DNA from 3 places in the Erwinia sp. HR93 genome. Region 2 is predicted to be linked to each of the others. Evidence: predicted binding sites of a transcription regulator. Region 2 holds the regulator's gene; each other region holds the start of a gene.
The links. The regulator PurR, encoded in region 2, represses purine synthesis genes. The targets are predictions, from matches to a motif close to CANGCAAACGTTTGCNTG.

Region 1: a site for PurR is predicted at 1,661-1,678, ahead of purL (phosphoribosylformylglycinamidine synthase). Genes of this name have one in related genera too.
Region 3: a site for PurR is predicted at 2,642-2,659, ahead of SFA31_RS08625 (nucleoside-specific channel-forming protein Tsx). Genes of this name have one in related genera too.

The regions. Positions count from the first base shown of each region.
Region 1 covers NZ_JAXUDP010000001.1:2,345,484-2,351,236, reverse strand. Annotated here, with positions in the region: gene purL (phosphoribosylformylglycinamidine synthase) at 1-1,572, opposite strand, end outside; gene mltF (membrane-bound lytic murein transglycosylase MltF) at 1,843-3,390, shown strand; gene SFA31_RS10945 (hypothetical protein) at 3,627-4,292, shown strand; partial or broken gene SFA31_RS10940 (hypothetical protein) at 4,472-4,581, shown strand; partial or broken gene SFA31_RS10935 (P-II family nitrogen regulator) at 4,669-4,811, shown strand; gene tadA (tRNA adenosine(34) deaminase TadA) at 5,003-5,539, opposite strand; gene yfhb (phosphatidylglycerophosphatase C) at 5,558-5,753, opposite strand, start outside.
Region 2 covers NZ_JAXUDP010000001.1:3,240,808-3,246,560, reverse strand. Annotated here, with positions in the region: gene punC (purine nucleoside transporter PunC) at 1-559, opposite strand, end outside; gene punR (DNA-binding transcriptional activator PunR) at 680-1,588, shown strand; gene purR (HTH-type transcriptional repressor PurR) at 1,606-2,634, opposite strand; gene SFA31_RS15160 (YnhF family membrane protein) at 2,905-2,994, shown strand; partial or broken gene SFA31_RS15155 (MFS transporter) at 3,258-4,423, shown strand; gene SFA31_RS15150 (C40 family peptidase) at 4,446-5,189, opposite strand; gene SFA31_RS15145 (Grx4 family monothiol glutaredoxin) at 5,501-5,753, shown strand, end outside.
Region 3 covers NZ_JAXUDP010000001.1:1,865,691-1,871,443, reverse strand. Annotated here, with positions in the region: gene ribD (bifunctional diaminohydroxyphosphoribosylaminopyrimidine deaminase/5-amino-6-(5-phosphoribosylamino)uracil reductase RibD) at 58-1,161, opposite strand; gene nrdR (transcriptional regulator NrdR) at 1,167-1,616, opposite strand; gene SFA31_RS08635 (DUF3251 domain-containing protein) at 1,765-2,349, shown strand; gene SFA31_RS08630 (hypothetical protein) at 2,367-2,531, opposite strand; gene SFA31_RS08625 (nucleoside-specific channel-forming protein Tsx) at 2,801-3,658, shown strand; gene secF (protein translocase subunit SecF) at 4,169-5,143, opposite strand; gene secD (protein translocase subunit SecD) at 5,154-5,753, opposite strand, start outside.

The DNA.
Region 1 (5,753 bases), 900 kb from region 2:
GCGTCCGCCGCGCCCGCCGTCATTGATTAGCTCTGGCATAGCGTTGGATAGCCCGCCCGCGCCGACATCATGAATAAATAGAATCGGGTTATTCGCACCCTGCTGCCAGCAGCTATCGATGACCTCCTGGCAGCGGCGCTCCATTTCAGGGTTATCGCGCTGCACGGAGGCAAAATCCAAATCCGCGTCCGATTGCCCCGAGGCCATAGACGACGCTGCACCGCCTCCCAGCCCAATATTCATGGCCGGGCCGCCTAACACAATAAGCTGCGCACCGGGCGGGATTTCCCCTTTTTGCACGTGCTCCGCGCGAATATTGCCTACCCCGCCCGCCAGCATAATCGGCTTATGATAGCCGCGTAGCTCAGTGCCGTTATGGTTCACCACCCGGGCCTCATAGGTACGAAAGTAGCCATTAATCGCCGGGCGGCCGAATTCGTTATTGTAAGCGGCCGCGCCCAGCGGCCCTTCCGTCATGATTTCCAGAGCGGAAGCGATTCGCGTCGGTTTGCCAAAATCCGTTTCCCAGGGCTGCTCAAAACCGGGGATACGTAAATTGGAGGTTGAAAAACCAATCAGCCCGGCCTTTGGCTTCGCGCCGCGCCCGGTGGCGCCTTCATCACGTAGCTCTCCGCCAGAACCCGTAGCCGCGCCGGGCCACGGCGAAATCGCCGTTGGGTGATTGTGGGTTTCCACTTTCATCAAAATATGTACTGGCTCGTGGGAATAACGGTAGCTACCGGACGTAGGATCGGCAAAGAAACGTCCGGCATCTGAGCCTTCCATAACTGCCGCATTATCTTTATAGGCAGACAGCACATAATCCGGAGTTTGCCGGAAGGTATTTTTAATCATGTCAAACAGCGAATGCGGCTGTTTTTCACCGTTTATGGTCCAGCGTGCATTAAAAATCTTATGCCGACAGTGCTCGGAATTCGCCTGCGCGAACATGTATAACTCAACGTCGGTTGGGTTACGGCCTTCCCGCGTAAAAGCATCGAATAAATACCTAATTTCATCTTTCGCCAGCGCCAGCCCCAACCTGACATTCGCCTCTTCAAGTGCAGATATCCCTTGCGTCAACATATCTATATGCTGTGCGGGCGCTGGCGCCCGGTGTGTAAACAGCGCATGCGCGTCCTGCATGCGGGTAAACGCTGCTTCGGTCATACGATCGCACACGATGTCTATCGCCGCGCTTATCTGCGCCTCGCTCAGCGGTTCGCCGGCCAAATAATAGGCAATACCGCGCTCCAGACGCGTTACCTGGGGCAAACCACAGTTATGGGCGATATCAGTCGCTTTTGAAGACCAGGGCGAGCGCGTTCCCGGACGCGGGGTGACCAGAATAAGCTGCCCCATTGGCTCGCTCTCACGGGCAGTGGGGCCATAGCATAACAGGCGCACCAGCCGGGCATGGGAATCGCTATCCAGGCCATGCGCTAAATCGGCAAAATGCACAAATTCAGCGTGAATCTCCACTATCGGCAGCCGCCGCTCGGCGAATTGGGTCAGAAGTTTTTGGATCTGAAAGGGCGATAAGGCGGGGGAACCACGCAGAATTTCCATCATAAGGTCTCTCGTTTGCGAAACGTCCTGACGCCGCGAAAAGTGGCGCCACGCTGGAAAACGAGAGCCATTATAGAGAAACCCCGACGCTGACGAAACCGTTTGCGTCAAAATAAAAACCGCGGACTGGCCGTAACAAACTGTGCACAAATAACGTACTCAGGTTGCCAGCACCGGGATTGTTGAGCAAAATGCAGCTCTCAAAAAACAACTTCCCCTTGAGAACATTACGGCTTTTGACTCGCGCTTAGGCTATTGCAGAGATTTAACTTATTGAAAAAACTAAAGCTTAACTATCTGCTGATCGGCGTTGTCGCGCTATTGCTGGCCGTCGCACTCTGGCCTACCGTGCCCTGGACCGGCGGCACGGAAAACCGTATCGCTGCGATTAAAGCGCGCGGCGAACTGCGGGTAAGCACGATTGCCTCACCGCTCACCTGGAGTCGAATCAATAATGAAGAAACGGTGGGGCTGGATTACGAACTGGCCCGCGAGTTCGCCGATTATCTGGGGGTAGAGCTTAAAATTACGGTTCGTTCGGGCATTGATAAACTTTTTGATGATTTAGATACAGGCGCTGCCGACATTCTGGCCGCCGGACTAGTTTATAACAACGCGCGCAGTAAAAATTACCAGCCCGGCCCCGCCTACTATTCCGTCTCGCAGCAAATGGTGTATCGCATGGGGTCTCCCCGCCCCAAAAGCCTTGCAGGAATCACCAGCGAAAACCTAACTATCGCCGCCGGGCTGGCGGTACTCAACGATTTAAATACGCTCAAACAGGAAAAGTACCCGCACCTTGAATGGCGGGTCGACGCCACGCGCAACAGCACCATGTTATTACGGAAAGTTCTGGATGGGACACTGGCCTATACGATCGCCGACTCGGTGGCGATAGGGCTTTTCCAGCGCATCCACCCTCAGCTCGCCGTCGCGCTGGATATCACGGACGAGCAGCCGGTTACCTGGTTTACTCCGCGCGATAGTGACGACAGCCTGTCCGCCGCGATGCTCGATTTCTTTGCCCGCGTTAACGCCAACGGCACCCTATCGCGGCTGGAAGAAAAATATCTGGGCCACGTCGGCGCGTTTGACTATGTGGATACCCGTAGCTTCCTGCGGGCCGTCGACAATATTCTGCCCTCACTGCTACCGCTATTTAAGAAATACGCAACGCGCATCGACTGGCGCCTGCTGGCGGCCATCGCCTATCAAGAATCGCACTGGGATACCCATGCGACATCGCCAACCGGCGTTCGGGGGCTAATGATGCTCACCAAAAATACGGCGCAGAGTTTAGGCCTGACCGATCGGTTGAATGCAGAACAGAGTATTCGCGGCGGCGCGCGCTACCTGAACGATATGCTCGAAAAAGTGCCAGATTCTGTGCCGGAAGGCGAGCGCATTTGGTTTGCGCTGGCCGCGTACAACATGGGCTACGCGCACATGCTGGACGCCAGAGCGCTAACCGCAAAGCTGCGCGGAAACCCCGATAGCTGGAGCGACGTGAAACAAACCCTGCCGTTGCTCAGCCAGAAAAATTGGTATAAGAAAACGACCTATGGCTACGCGCGCGGCCATGAAGCGCTGGCGTATGTAGAAAATATTCGCAAATACCATATGAGCCTGGTGGGATATCTAATGGAAAAAACGCATCAGAAAATGCTGCACCAGCGCCTGGCGCAAAGCTACCCGGTGGTGAAACCGCCGGAGGTGGCTCAGCCGCGCATGGAGCCAGCGCTGATGACGCCCGTCCCCGACACCGATGAGGATACGTCTTCAATCTCCACAAACTCTCTAATGCAGATGCTTACTCATTAGCCGCCTGCGCACCCGCTTTTCTCTACTATCAGGTTGTTATTTAGCAACCCACACGGCGCATAAAAGCCGCGTTAATATGCAGCGTAAATAGGTCTGACGTTCAGTGGTTTAATTATCTCCTTCATCGACCGTAACTGGGTTAAAACGGCCCCATAATACCCTTCTATTTTTATTGTTATTTTTAAATTATCATAGTCAGATTTTTAGAATTACTACCTTTTTTAATCAGAGAATAAATGAATATTAATTACTCCCGGATAGCAAAATTATTATTAATCTCTTCTGCAGGATTCATGCTTTCTGGCTGTTTCAGCATAATGCTGGCAACAAACTCCGGATATAAAAATAAGTTAGAGCATTGGAGAAATGACACAATCATTGGTTTATCGCTGGCACAGAATACCGAAGGAAAGAAGAGATATGTTTTTGTCGGGGAGATCTTTGACTACCTACTCCTGGAAGGCGGCGATGAGGTAGTTAAGATGCTTATGGACCCTCGTATCGACCGACATACTATGAACGTTAACCATCCGGCAAAATTCACGCTCAATTATGATAAAAAGCAATTTACGGGTGAATTAACGCTCAAATATCAGATAAAAACCGAGGAAGAAAGGCAGGCCGCAATAAGTTACAATTTTTACTGCTCGGGAAATGACTGCACAAAAAACATTTATAAATTGAAGGGAAGCATTCATAAGAAAAATAATAAGCAGAACTATTCAAAGGAGCTCAAATTCTATCACTCATTTTACGTTGCATTTTATAAATATAAAACGTCCGGTATTTCATTCGGGGCAGCGAAAGCATTACGGCCGGTAGCCATGACGCTTGATATCGTCACTTCACCGCTACAGTTGGTGGGGTTTGGTATTATTGGAGGCATATTAAATAGTAATTAATTCAGCAAAATGGAAACCTGTAAGGCCTTTCGTAGAATGAGAGGCTTTCAAAAAGCAAGTATTTCCATAAAGCTAAACCTACAGGAATGATTTTAATATCTGCTTTTTCATGGTAACCATTCTAATTATCACGCTCCATATCGCTTAAAAATCATCATCGTGCCTCTGCAATATGCTTTCGAGGAAATGTCACTCAGGCAGCGCTTATGGCTGGGCGAAATCAAATCGCACTGAATTTTATAAACTCCTGGCACGCCATGAACTGGATGCTAATGATTTCAAACTGTAATTTTACCACTGGCGCGCACTGCCGCACTGAAGAGCGCCGGTTGCCGTGCAAGCCGGTCGCAGCGTTGATTTGAAGTCAGGATATTTCATGAAAAAGATCGATGCGATTATTAAACCGTTCACGCTGAATGATGTTCGCGAGGCGCTGGCGGAAGTCGGAGTTACGGGATAACGGTCACCGAGGTGAAGAGATTTGGGCGCCAGAAAGGGCACACTATCCTCACAAAAGGAAGGTTAATCATTACTTCATATTCCTTTTTGGGTTACGGCCATTGGGTGATATGTGTTCTTAGATATTTGGGCGCCAGAAAGGGCACACTATCCTCACAAAAGGAAGGTTAATCATTACTTCATATTCCTTTTTGGGTTACGGCCATTGGGTGATATGTGTTCTTAGATAGCGCCTTCACACTTAAGGCGCGTTACGCTCCGCCGGACTCCACTTTGCGCTGCGCTTTATGCTGGCGGCGACGCTCGCGAAAAAAATCGCTTAACAGCGAAGAGCACGCCTCCGCCAGCACGCCTTCAGTGACCTGTACGCGGTGATTCATTCCCGGATGAGCCAACACATCGAGCAGCGAGCCGGCTGCGCCCGTTTTCGCATCACGGGCGCCAAACACCAGCCTGCCGATGCGGCTGTGTACTATGGCCCCCGCGCACATCACGCACGGTTCCAACGTGACGTAGAGCGTGCTGTCCAGTAAGCGATAATTCTGTAACACCGCGCCGCCCTGCCGCAGCGCCATAATCTCAGCGTGCGCGGTAGGATCGTGGCGGCTGATAGAGCGGTTCCAGCCCTCGCCGATAGCGCACCCGGCGTGCACCAGCACAGCGCCAACGGGGACTTCGCCTTCGTCCCACGCGCGCTGAGCCAGCGCCATGGCGTGACGCATCCAGTATTCATCATCATTGGCATGTTCTGACACACGGCTCTCCATGGAGGTAAATGCGTCGCGCATTATACACAGCGAAAAGCCTTATTCCAGTTGCTGCAGTTCGCCGCGCGGCGTTACGCGCCAGCGGTGCTGGCAAAACCACAGTAACGGGTTGTCCTGGCTGCTGTCGCTATAGCCGCTCCACAGGCATAACGGCGAACCGATACGCTGCTCCAGTTGGATAACTTTTTCCGGCCCCAGGCAGCGCAGCGTCAATACCCATCCGCCCCAGCGCCGC
Region 2 (5,753 bases):
GTTTGCCTGCCGCAGTTCGTAATGTCAGCGCGGGCAGCATCAATATAAGGGTAATCGCAAACAGCACCAGAAAGATAGCGCGCCAGTCAAAATGCACCAGCAGCCAGCTTCCTAGCAGCGGCGCCAGGGCCGGGGAGAGTGCGACCAGCGGCATTATTGTTGCGAAAATGCGGTTGGCCTGGCTCGCTGGATAGCGGTCTGCGACCAATGCCTGCCAGCTTACGGTTGCCGCACACACACCTACGGCCTGCACAAAACGTAATACGAGCAACTCCTTCGCTGTTTCAATCCATAGTATCCCAAGACAGCCTGTGGCGAAGAGTGTCAAGCCGGTCAGTAATATCGGTCGTCTGCCAAAACGATCGGAAAGCGGCCCCCAGGCAAGCTGAGCAATGGCAAACCCGGCCAGAAACAGACTTAATGAAGCGCTGATTTCTCCTGGCGATGAATTCAACTCTTGCTGCATTGTGGCGAAAGCGGGCAGGTACATATCCGTGGCTAAAAAGCCCAGCACGCTCAGGCCGGCAAGCCAGGCCAGAAATCCTTTGGGTGGTTGCATAACATTCTCAATTTTGGTCTAAAGCTTAACGCAATGAATGCCCGAGAGTGTAAGGAGTGGTTTTCTCCTTGTAAAACGCTAATATTTGCCAGATGCGTTCAAATATTTTGCAGGCAAATTATGTGGTCGGAATATACCCTTGATGTGCTGGATAGCGTTGCCCGTACCGGGAGTTTCAGCGGGGCAGCCCAGGAATTGCATCGGGTACCTTCAGCAATTAGTTATACGGTTCGTCAGCTTGAATCATGGCTGGCTACGCCTCTGTTTATACGCCGGCATCGCGATGTGGAACTCACGGCAGCGGGCGTTTATTTTCTTAAAGAGGGGCGTTCTGTTATCAAAAAAATGCAGGCAACGCGTCTGCAGTGTCAGCAAATCGCCAACGGCTGGCGCGGTCGTCTTTCCATTGCGGTAGATAATATTGTTAAACCTGCGCGAACCCGCCAGTTAGTGCTGGATTTTTATCGGCATTTTCCCGATGTAGAACTGTGTTTGTCGAAGGAGGTTTTCAATGGCGTTTGGGATGCGCTGGCGGATGAACGCGTTGAAGTGGCTATTGGTGCCACTCAGGCGGTCCCCGTTGGAGGGCGCTATGCGTTCCGTGATATGGGAGCACTGCGCTGGCGATGCGTAGTTTCTCATCTTCATCCTTTGGCACACTCAAGGCAAAAACTCAGTGATGAACAGCTTCGACCGTGGCCGTCACTGGTACTGGAAGATACTTCGCGGACATTGCCGAAACGCGTGACGTGGCTATTAGATAACCAGCGGCGTATCGTCGTGCCCGACTGGGCATCGGCGGCAGATTGTATCAATGCCGGGCTGTGTACTGGAATGGTTCCTGCCCATATGGCGCAGCCGTGGATTGAGAGCGGGGACTGGCGCGTTTTGCAACTGGAAAACCCCTTCCCGGATGCGGCTTGCTGTGTAAGCTGGCGGCAGGATAATCCGTCTCCGGCCCTGAACTGGCTATTAGCCTATCTGGGCGATAGTGAGACATTAAATCACGAATGGCTACGGGAGCCCTGAATAGAGCTCCGGAATCGTTACTGGCGGCGATAATCGCGGAAGGGACCATCGGCCACAGAACGGCGTTCTACCAGCCGTGGATGCACTTCAATTGTCTTTGATTGTTCGCGTTTATTAATAATGCGATCGAGCAGCATATTAAATGCCGTTTCGCCCAAAGAGTCTTTTGGCTGATGCACCGTGGTCAGCGCGGGCGTAAAGTAGCGGGCGTTGCGGACGTTATCATAACCAATAATGGAAATATCCTGTGGAACACGCAATCCCATTTCATCCGCCGCGCAGATGGCGCCCATTGCCATAATGTCGCCACCGCAGAATATTGCGGTGGGGCGCTGCGGTTTTGAAAGAATTTGCTGCATTGCCCGATAGCCGGACTCTGGTTCAAAATCACCTTGCACAATCCAGTCTTCATTCACTGTGATTTGAGCCTCTTCCAGCGCCTTCATAAATCCAGCTAGCCTCCCGGCACCGGTGTTACGATGCAGGGAGCCGGGGATCGCGCCAATATCGCGATGCCCGCGTTCAATTAAATAGCGCCCGGCTATATAACCGCCAGAGAAGGAGTTATCGACGACGGAGTCAGTAAAGTCGGCTTTGGCTTCGCCCCAGTCCATGACCACCATTGGAATATGACGATACTCTTCAAGCGTTGCGAGTAAGGGATGTGGGTATTCGGAGCACATAACCAATAGTCCATCGACGCGCTTTTGCGCCATCATAGATAAGTAAGCCCGCTGTTTTTCCAAATTATTCCAGGCGTTACCCAGAATAAGCGTGTAGCCTTTGGCAAAGCAGTTTTTTTCCACGCCTTCAATGATTTCAGCGAAATAAGGCGCTTCACTGCTGGTGGCAAGCAGACCTATTGTTTTCGTGTGATTCACTTTCAGGCTGCGCGCTACGGCGCTGGGGGAATAATGCAGTTCTTTAATTGCTGTCCAAACCGCGTTTCGCGTCTCTTCTGCAACGAAGCGAGTTTTGTTAATTACGTGAGATACGGTAGTGGTGGAAACGTTTGCGCGCTTAGCGACATCTTTAATGGTGGCCATCAGGCGTTTCTCCCAGCCATAGCGTATTCTCCTGAAAATGGGGTTAAACGTTTGCTAAGCCTGATTTACACCGAATAGCAGATATCACGGAAGTTCAGGCGAAGGAAACAGGGAATCAACAAATAATTAGCGGAGGATTTTGTCCGATCTATAGCAAAAGGGGAAGAGGCAAATTGCGCAACCGATGAATTCCAGTAAGATTTACGCTATTTTTATGGGGAATAGCGTAATAGACGCTGAAATAAGAGAATAACCAAAGGAGCTGACAATATGAACGCTGAATTAAAATACGCATTAATTACGACCATAGCCGCATTAGGCGTTATCGTCATTGGTGCGTTAACTGCCGTTACTCATTAATTATTGACCAGGCCAGTGAGCGTTGCCGCTGGCCCGGTCATTGTTCATTCACTGCGCGCACAGCTATTTTTTTGAAATAGCTGTCTCCCGAGTTCCTCAATATTATTGCCGCTTATGCAATACTGTTTTGTCGCTTACAACTCTTTAACTTTTCTGTATGCCCTGACATCATATGCGCGACATAGCGACGATGTCGCCTAAATCATCAACGTGTTGGGGCTATAAATTTCACTTCAGCGCCTGATACATCCAGAGAGTCAATCATGAAATTAAATTATCCTTTGCTGGCGCTTGCCGTCGGCGCATTTGGCATTGGAACAACTGAATTTTCTCCAATGGGCCTGTTGCCCACTATCGCGGAAGGCGTCGGGGTTTCTATTCCAGTTGCAGGAATGCTGATTAGCGCATATGCCATTGGAGTTATGTTTGGCGCGCCGCTGATGACGTTACTTCTATCTCACAGAGCCAGGCGCAGCGCGCTGCTATTTCTAATGGGGATTTTCACCCTTGGGAACATACTGTCAGCGATTGCGCCGAATTATACGCTGCTGTTGATTTCGCGCATTATCACCAGTTTGAATCATGGGGCATTTTTTGGTTTAGGTTCAGTGGTGGCTGCCGGTCTTGTGGCAAAAGAAAAACAGGGAAGCGCGGTGGCGACCATGTTTATGGGGCTGACGATTGCAAATATTGGCGGGGTACCAGCAGCAACGTGGCTAGGGAATACGATAGGCTGGCGAATGTCTTTTCTGGCAACCGCAGGATTGGGCGTATTGGCGATGATAGGCCTGTGGGTCTCTCTGCCTAAGGGAGGAGAAGGGGTGAGGCCTGATGTGCGACGCGAGCTTGCAGTCATGCTGCGCCCGCAGGTGCTAACCGCGCTGCTCACTACGGTATTAGGCGCAGGGGCGATGTTTACGCTGTATACCTATATCGCTCCGGTCTTACAGCGAGTGACTCACGCCAGCGCAGGATTTATTACTGGTATGTTAGTACTCATTGGTATTGGTTTTTCTTTAGGGGCGGCGCTTGGAGGAAAATTCTCTGACAGGTCGATTGCAGGCACGTTAAAAGCATTTCTATTACTGTTATGATCATTATGTCGGTAATCCCATGGCTGGCTAAAACAGAAATTGGGGCCGCGGTAGCAATGGTTATATGGGGAACCGCAACCTTTGCCGTGGTGCCACCGCTGCAAATGCGCGTAATGCAAGTTGCACATGAGGCGCCGGGGCTTGCTTCTTCTGTCAATATTGGCGCATTTAATCTGGGCAATGCTTTAGGCGCAGTGGCTGGTGGTGCCGTTATTTCTCAGGGGTTGGGTTATAGCTTTGTTCCGGTTGCGGGGGCGATTATTGCCGCGCTGGCATTATCCCTGGTTATTTTCTCCGGCAGGTGTGAGTCGTCGAAAGCCGCATGGGTGGAGTAACAGGAACGCGAAAATGGTGGGGTTAGCGTAGCGTATGCGGCATCATCACTCTGCGCGCACCGACATAGTGCTGTTGCCAATAATTCTCATTGAGCGAAGTTATGCGGATATCTTTGCCCGTGCGCGGTGACTGAATAAACTTACCGTTACCGAGATACACGCCAACGTGATCGGCGGCTCCTCGCCCCTGAATACGAAAGAAAACCAGATCGCCACGCTGAAGTTCAGACTGGGCGATAAAAGGGGCGTCGCGTAAATGGTACATTTCGTTGGCAGTGCGTGGGATGGGGATCTTTAACAGATCTTTATAGGCGTAATACACTAAGCCACTACAGTCGAAGCCGGTTAGTGGGGAAGCGCCCCCCCAGCGATAAGGCTTACCGAGCTGCCGCATCAGCGTTGCCATTGCTTTTTCCCGGGCTAGCACTACCCGAGCCTTGTGTGCACTGGCGATACTGTTTTCCTGGATGCTTTCCTCAATGCAACTGTTACCGCTGCAAAGCGCTGGCGCTGTTTCTGCCCTTATATGTTGATTTTTGGGAAGATGCGTAAGGCGAGATGAATGACCTTTAGGCATTGAGGATAAGTTACGCGTCAGGCGCGACTTCGTTTTTTGCTGTAATGGTTTAATGTCATGAACGGAACGTAATGAATACGTTTTTGGAGGGAGAGTCCGGGTATTTTTACTTGCCTGAGCCTTGTGAGGCAGCGCGCCCGCAATAAAAAGGGCTACTAAAGTAAACGTGAGGCGTTTTTTTCCTGCCACCCGGGGCTCTCCTGCGATATTCAGGGTTAACTTAGACTTTACCTGTCAGACAATCCGGCAATTCTAATGCAGAATATTTATTCAGGTGAACATTCTTTTGTATCGAAACGCAACGGAGAGGACATTTTCAGAAAAGTAAAGCAGTTAACAACTCTTTGATTACAATAAAATTCATAATAATTAACTTACATGAAGACTTGAATAACACTTTATCGTGAGTGGATACCCTTACAAAAACGGGTGTTTTCTGGCGTTGCCTGAATGGCTACAATATACGGCTAATGCCGCAAGAAGCTTGAGGAAGCATAGCAATGAGCGAGACTATCGAAAAGATCCAGCGCCAAATCGAAGAGAACCCTATTTTACTGTATATGAAAGGTTCGCCCAAATTACCGAGCTGCGGTTTTTCTGCTCAGGCGGTTCAGGCACTTGCCGCATGCGGTGAGCGCTTTGCCTACGTGGATATCCTGCAAAACCCTGACATTCGCGCCGAACTGCCTAATTATGCCAACTGGCCGACCTTCCCGCAGTTGTGGGTGGATGGTGAATTGGTTGGGGGCTGCG
Region 3 (5,753 bases), 1.4 Mb from region 2:
CGGATTCTATCATACTCTTTCACATACTGCTTACGGTTTTGGGGCCGGGTGAATATCCTATGCGGGCGTCAGCGTGAGGCGAAGATCTGGCCCAACTGCGGCAACCTGGCTAAAGACCAGTTTAGGCGCATCCGCCAGCCTGGTTAGACCAGGCAATGTGCACAAACCTCTCGCAGCATTTCCTAACAGCTTGGGCGCCAGGTACACGATAATTTCGTCCACCAGGCCTGCCTGCAGCAGCGCACCCGCGAGCGTGGCCCCCGCCTCTACCCAGACGCTATTAATCTGTTTTTTACCCAGAATCATCATCAGGGCAACCAGGTCCGGACGATCGTTATGCTCAGGGATCGCTATCTGCGAAACGCCCGTGGGCCACGATTCTGCATCAGGCTGTATCCGGGCAAGCCAGGTTTCTCCCGGTAATTGCACCAGACGATGGCGAGACGTTATTCTGTTAGCGCCGTCCACCACCACCCTCACCGGCTGGCGTAGCGCTGAGCGCGGATATAGCGCCTGAGTTTGCGCATCGAGCTCGTCCCATCGCACGGTTAAAGAAGGATCGTCTGCCAGCACCGTACCGCTGCCGGTCAGTATGGCTGAGCTTTGCGCACGGAAACGCTGCACATCGCGCCGCGCCTGTACCGAGGTAATCCACTGGCTTTCCCCGTCAGCCATCGCCGTGCGCCCATCCAGCGAAGCACCAAGCTTTAACTGCACCCACGGAAAGCCTGTGCGCATGCGCTTTAAAAAACCGCGATTAAGCACTTCCGCCTCGGCCATCATAAGGCCGTGGCTTACGGCAATACCGGCATCGCTCAGGCGTCGCAAACCGCGTCCGGCAACTTGAGGATTAGGATCCTGCATTGCAGCCACTACGCGCGCCACGCCTGCGGCGATAAGTGCGTCACAGCAGGGCGGCGTGCGGCCATGGTGACTACACGGCTCCAGCGTCACATATACCGTCGCGCCGCGAGCTTTATCGCCAGCCATACGCAGCGCGTGCACTTCCGCATGCGGCTCCCCCGCCCGATAGTGAAACCCCTCTCCCACAATCTTCCCTTCGCGAACGATTACGCACCCGACATTGGGGTTAGGTGTGGTAGTAAAACGACCGCGCCGCGCAAGAGAAAGCGCGCGTGCCATATAAATTTCATCCTGCATTACTATTAATCCTGTAGACGGGCGATTTCTTCACCGAACTCACGGATATCTTCAAAACTACGGTAGACAGAAGCAAAACGGATATAGGCTACTTTATCGAGCTTTTTGAGCTGCTCCATCACCAGACTACCAATCTGTTTACTGGGCAATTCGCGCTCGCCGGTACCTCTTAGCTGCGATTTAATATGGTTGATTGCCATTTCGACATCGTCAGCGCTCACTGGCCGTTTTTCCAGCGCTTTTAGCATTCCGCTACGCAGCTTATCTTCATTGAACGGTTCGCGAATATCATTACTTTTAATCACCCGCGGCATGACCAGCTCAGCTACTTCAAATGTCGTGAAGCGTTCATGGCAAACCAGGCACTGGCGGCGGCGGCGTACCGAGGCGCCTTCCCCGACCAGGCGAGAGTCAATCACTTTGGTGTCCACGGCGAAACAGAATGGGCAGTGCATACGGCTACCTGAAATAAGAGAAAATGGGGAGTAGTTTACCCCGAACTCGCAGGCCGGCAAAACGGCATGTACTTTGAGAGTAAAACACTATGCTTTCCCACGGGCATCGCCTACGCTGCGTTAACTGACTGAACATAAGGAATCTTTTATGCTAAAAACTCCGGGCATCAAACTTATTCTCGCAAGCGGGCTGCTGACATTAACCGCCTGTAGCGCTCCGCGCACGCAGGTTCAGGAAACCAAAGAAGAGGTCAGCGCTCTGGCGCAGAAAATGAACCGTTTAAATCAGCAAACGGTGAAACTCACTCAGCAAAATACGTTAAATGCACAATCGAAACAGGGCGTCTATTTACTTCCCGCCGCCAAAGCACCGGCGCAATTAGAGAGCCAAATTGGCGATTTAACGCTCAGGCTGGATAATATTATCGCCTATGGCACTGGCACAAAGGCCACGCTCACTATTACAGGTGACAGCATCAGGCCACTGCCCGCTTTTTCTGGCGAGATCGTTTGGGGAGAAATTCAGGGTACGATCGAGGATTATCGGGAAGTCAATACGCATACCCGAACGATAAGTGAAGCGGCCAGCGTTCTGGTACCGAGCGATATTGTCATTCAACTGGACATGCCGGATATCGCGCCAGCGCAGCTCGGGTTTGTGCGAATACACGATATTGTACCGACCGATCCTGACTTTAAACCTGCGGCCAGGTCCCCGTTTGGCAAGCATTAATGTTGATGGTCGCGTAGCTAATAAGGCAGGGTCGCCAATGCAACGCGCCCCTGCCTGTTAAGCCCGATCAGCGCCTGAGTGACGGCGATGAAACGCGTCGTCATCTGCTCACGCCACGCCACGCCACGCCACGCCACGCCACGCCACGCCACGCCACGCCACGCCACGCCACGCCACGCCACGCCACGCCACGCAGAATGAAACCACCTGCTCCATGGAATATAAAGAAATTTATTCGTTTATTCAGACAATCCCCCCCCCAAAACGCCGACAGAATAAACCCTGAAACGCGACCGCAATCGATTACCAGAGAAAGATAAATGTGAAGAAACACATATTTTTGTGAGAAATGATTTTTATAATAGCCCGCTCGCCTGTTTAAGTTTAATCAGGCAGCGCATACATTCAGGGGTGGCCATTGCGGCCATTCAGCAATCACAGTGGCAATTACATGAAAAAAATGATGTTAGCGGCAGGCGCCGCCCTTACTTTTATCGGCTCTTTCACCGTTAAAGCTGCAGATAATTCCGGTGAGTTCGTTTCTGACTGGTGGCACCAGAGCGTCAATGTCGTCGGCAGTTACCATACCCGCTTTGGGCCGCAATTACGCAACGATACTTATCTGGAATATGAAGCGTTTGCTAAAAAAGACTGGTTTGATTTTTATGGTTATATTGATGCCCCGCGCTTTTTTGGCGGCGACAGTAACGCGCGCGGGATCTGGAATCACGGCTCGCCGCTTTTCATGGAAATCGAACCGCGCTTTTCAATCGATAAATTAACCGGGCTGGATTTAGGATTTGGCCCGTTCAAAGAGTGGTACTTTGCTAATAACTATGTTTATGACATGGGACGCAACAGCGCTAATCGCCAAAATACATGGTATATGGGGTTAGGTACCGATATTGATACCGGCTTGCCAATGGGGCTATCACTAAACGTATATGCGAAATATCAGTGGGAAAACTATGGCGCCGCTAACGAAGATAGCTGGGACGGATATCGCTTTAAAATAAAGTACTTTGTACCGATAACCGATTTATGGGGCGGAAAACTCAGCTACATCGGCTTTACCAACTTTGACTGGGATTCCGACCTGGGCGATGAAGCGTACCGCACCAATAACTCTATTGCTTCCAGCCACATCCTGGCCCTGAATTACAGCCACTGGCATTACTCCATCGTCGCACGTTATTTCCATAATGGCGGCCAGTGGGAAAATGGCGCAGGCCTTAACTTTGGAAAAGGCGATTTCAACGTGAAATCCACCGGCTGGGGATATTATCTGGTTGCCGGTTATAATTTTTAATAATCATTAGTGCGCCATTAAATTTCCAATGCATTATGTAATCAGGGGCCAAAAAGGCCCCTGATTACATGCTTAGCGACACAGTTATTCTTATGTATTAGCAGCACCATATTCCGCTAGTAAAACGAAAAAACCATCCAAACTCCCGATTATAAAATATTAGCATCGCTAATGCTGCGGCGTTCTCAAGGCAATCAGTATCGAATTTGACGGATTTTCAGGCAAAGTTACAGGCGCAGGGGTTGAGGCAAAGTATGTCATCCGGGAAATAGCGTTTAGAACGCGCTAATTGCGGACATCCTCACCGGCGTATGTTTATCTGAGCCAGGACAGAACCAACAGCGGGCTGAGGAAGGCGAAATTTGTTCAATAACGGAAGCCTGGCGGAAAACTAAAAGGCCTGGGATCGATAACGTTATCAATCCCAGGCCCTGAGAGTAGCTTAACCTAAGCGGCCCAGCTTTATGATTCAACACCATAAAACTGAGCATTTTCACAATCACAAATAGGTTACGGCAAAATTGACGGCTGATCCGCCCCTTCTTTCTCAACCTTCTGCTGGATTAAGTGTTCACGCTTCATCCCAAGCTTCAGCGCCAGCGCAGAGGCAACATAGATAGACGAGGCAGTACCAATGGATACCCCGATAAGCATGGTCAGCGAGAAACCTTTAAGCATCGCACCACCAAACAGATAGAGCATCAGAATAACTACCAGCGTAGTGCCTGACGTTATCAATGTTCGGTGCAGCGTCTGGGTGAGCGAGACGTTGAAGATTTCGTAAGGCGTGCCGCGCCGTATTTTGCGGAAGTTTTCACGAATACGGTCGGAAACCACAATACTGTCGTTCAGCGAGTAGCCAATAACCGACATTAGTGAGGCCACAATCGTCAGATCGATTTCTATCTGAAACAGTGACAGCACGCCCATTGTGATTACCACGTCGTGCGCCAGCGCGATAACTACGCCCGCAGCCAGTCGCCACTCGAAGCGGAAGCCCACATAAATCAAAATACAGATCAGCGCGACCAGCAGCGCCATGCTGCCGGTTTGCGCCAAATCGGCGCCGACGCTCGGCCCGACAAACTCAATGCGCTTCACGGCCGCGTGCTGGCCGGTGGCGCTATTGATAACGTTAACCACTTTCGTGCCTAACGTTTGCCCGCCGGTTTCACCGCCCTGCGCTGGCGGCATGCGAACCATAATATCCCGACTGCTGCCGAAGTTCTGCAGTAGCGGATCGGCGAAGCCGGCTTTTTCCAGCGACTCACGCATCATGTCCATATCCGCAGGTTTTTCTAGCGAAATTTCGATGACCGTACCACCGGTGAAATCCAGCCCCCAGTTAAAGCCGCGCACCCCGATAATAATTATCGACAGTATTAGCAGCAGGCCAGAGATGCCAAAGGCCCAGTAATCCCAGCGCATAAAGTCCCAGACTTTACGGCCGTGGTTCAATTGTTCAACGGTATAATCCTGTGCCACAACGCACTCCTCAGATAGACAGCTTGTTGACGCGTTTGCCGCCATACAGCAGGTTGACGATGGCACGGGTACCAACTATCGCGGTAAACATTGAGGTTGCCACGCCGATGCCGGTCGTGATCGCAAACCCTTTAATCGCCCCGGTGCCCACAGCGTACAGAATAATCACTTTGATAAGCGTCGTGACGTTAGCATCCACAATGGAGCTAAACGCGCCGCTATAACCTTCATGAATCGCCTGCTGCACTGAACGTCCGTTGCTCAGTTCTTCTTTAATACGTTCATTAATCAAAACGTTAGCGTCCACCGCTACCGCCAGGGTCAGTACGATACCCGCAATGCCCGGCATGGTTAGCGTCGCACCGGGCAACAGTGACATAATGCCAACAATTAACACCAGGTTCGCAATCAGCGCCGTCGTCGCTATCAGGCCGAACTTCTTGTAGAAGAAAACCATGAACAGAATAGAAGCGATTAGACCCCACAGGCAGGCTTCCAGCCCCTGTTTGATGTTCTGCATCCCGAGCGTTGGCCCAATCGTGCGTTCTTCAACGATTTGAATCGGCGCAATTAGCGCACCTGCACGCAGCAGCAGCGATAGCTGACGAGC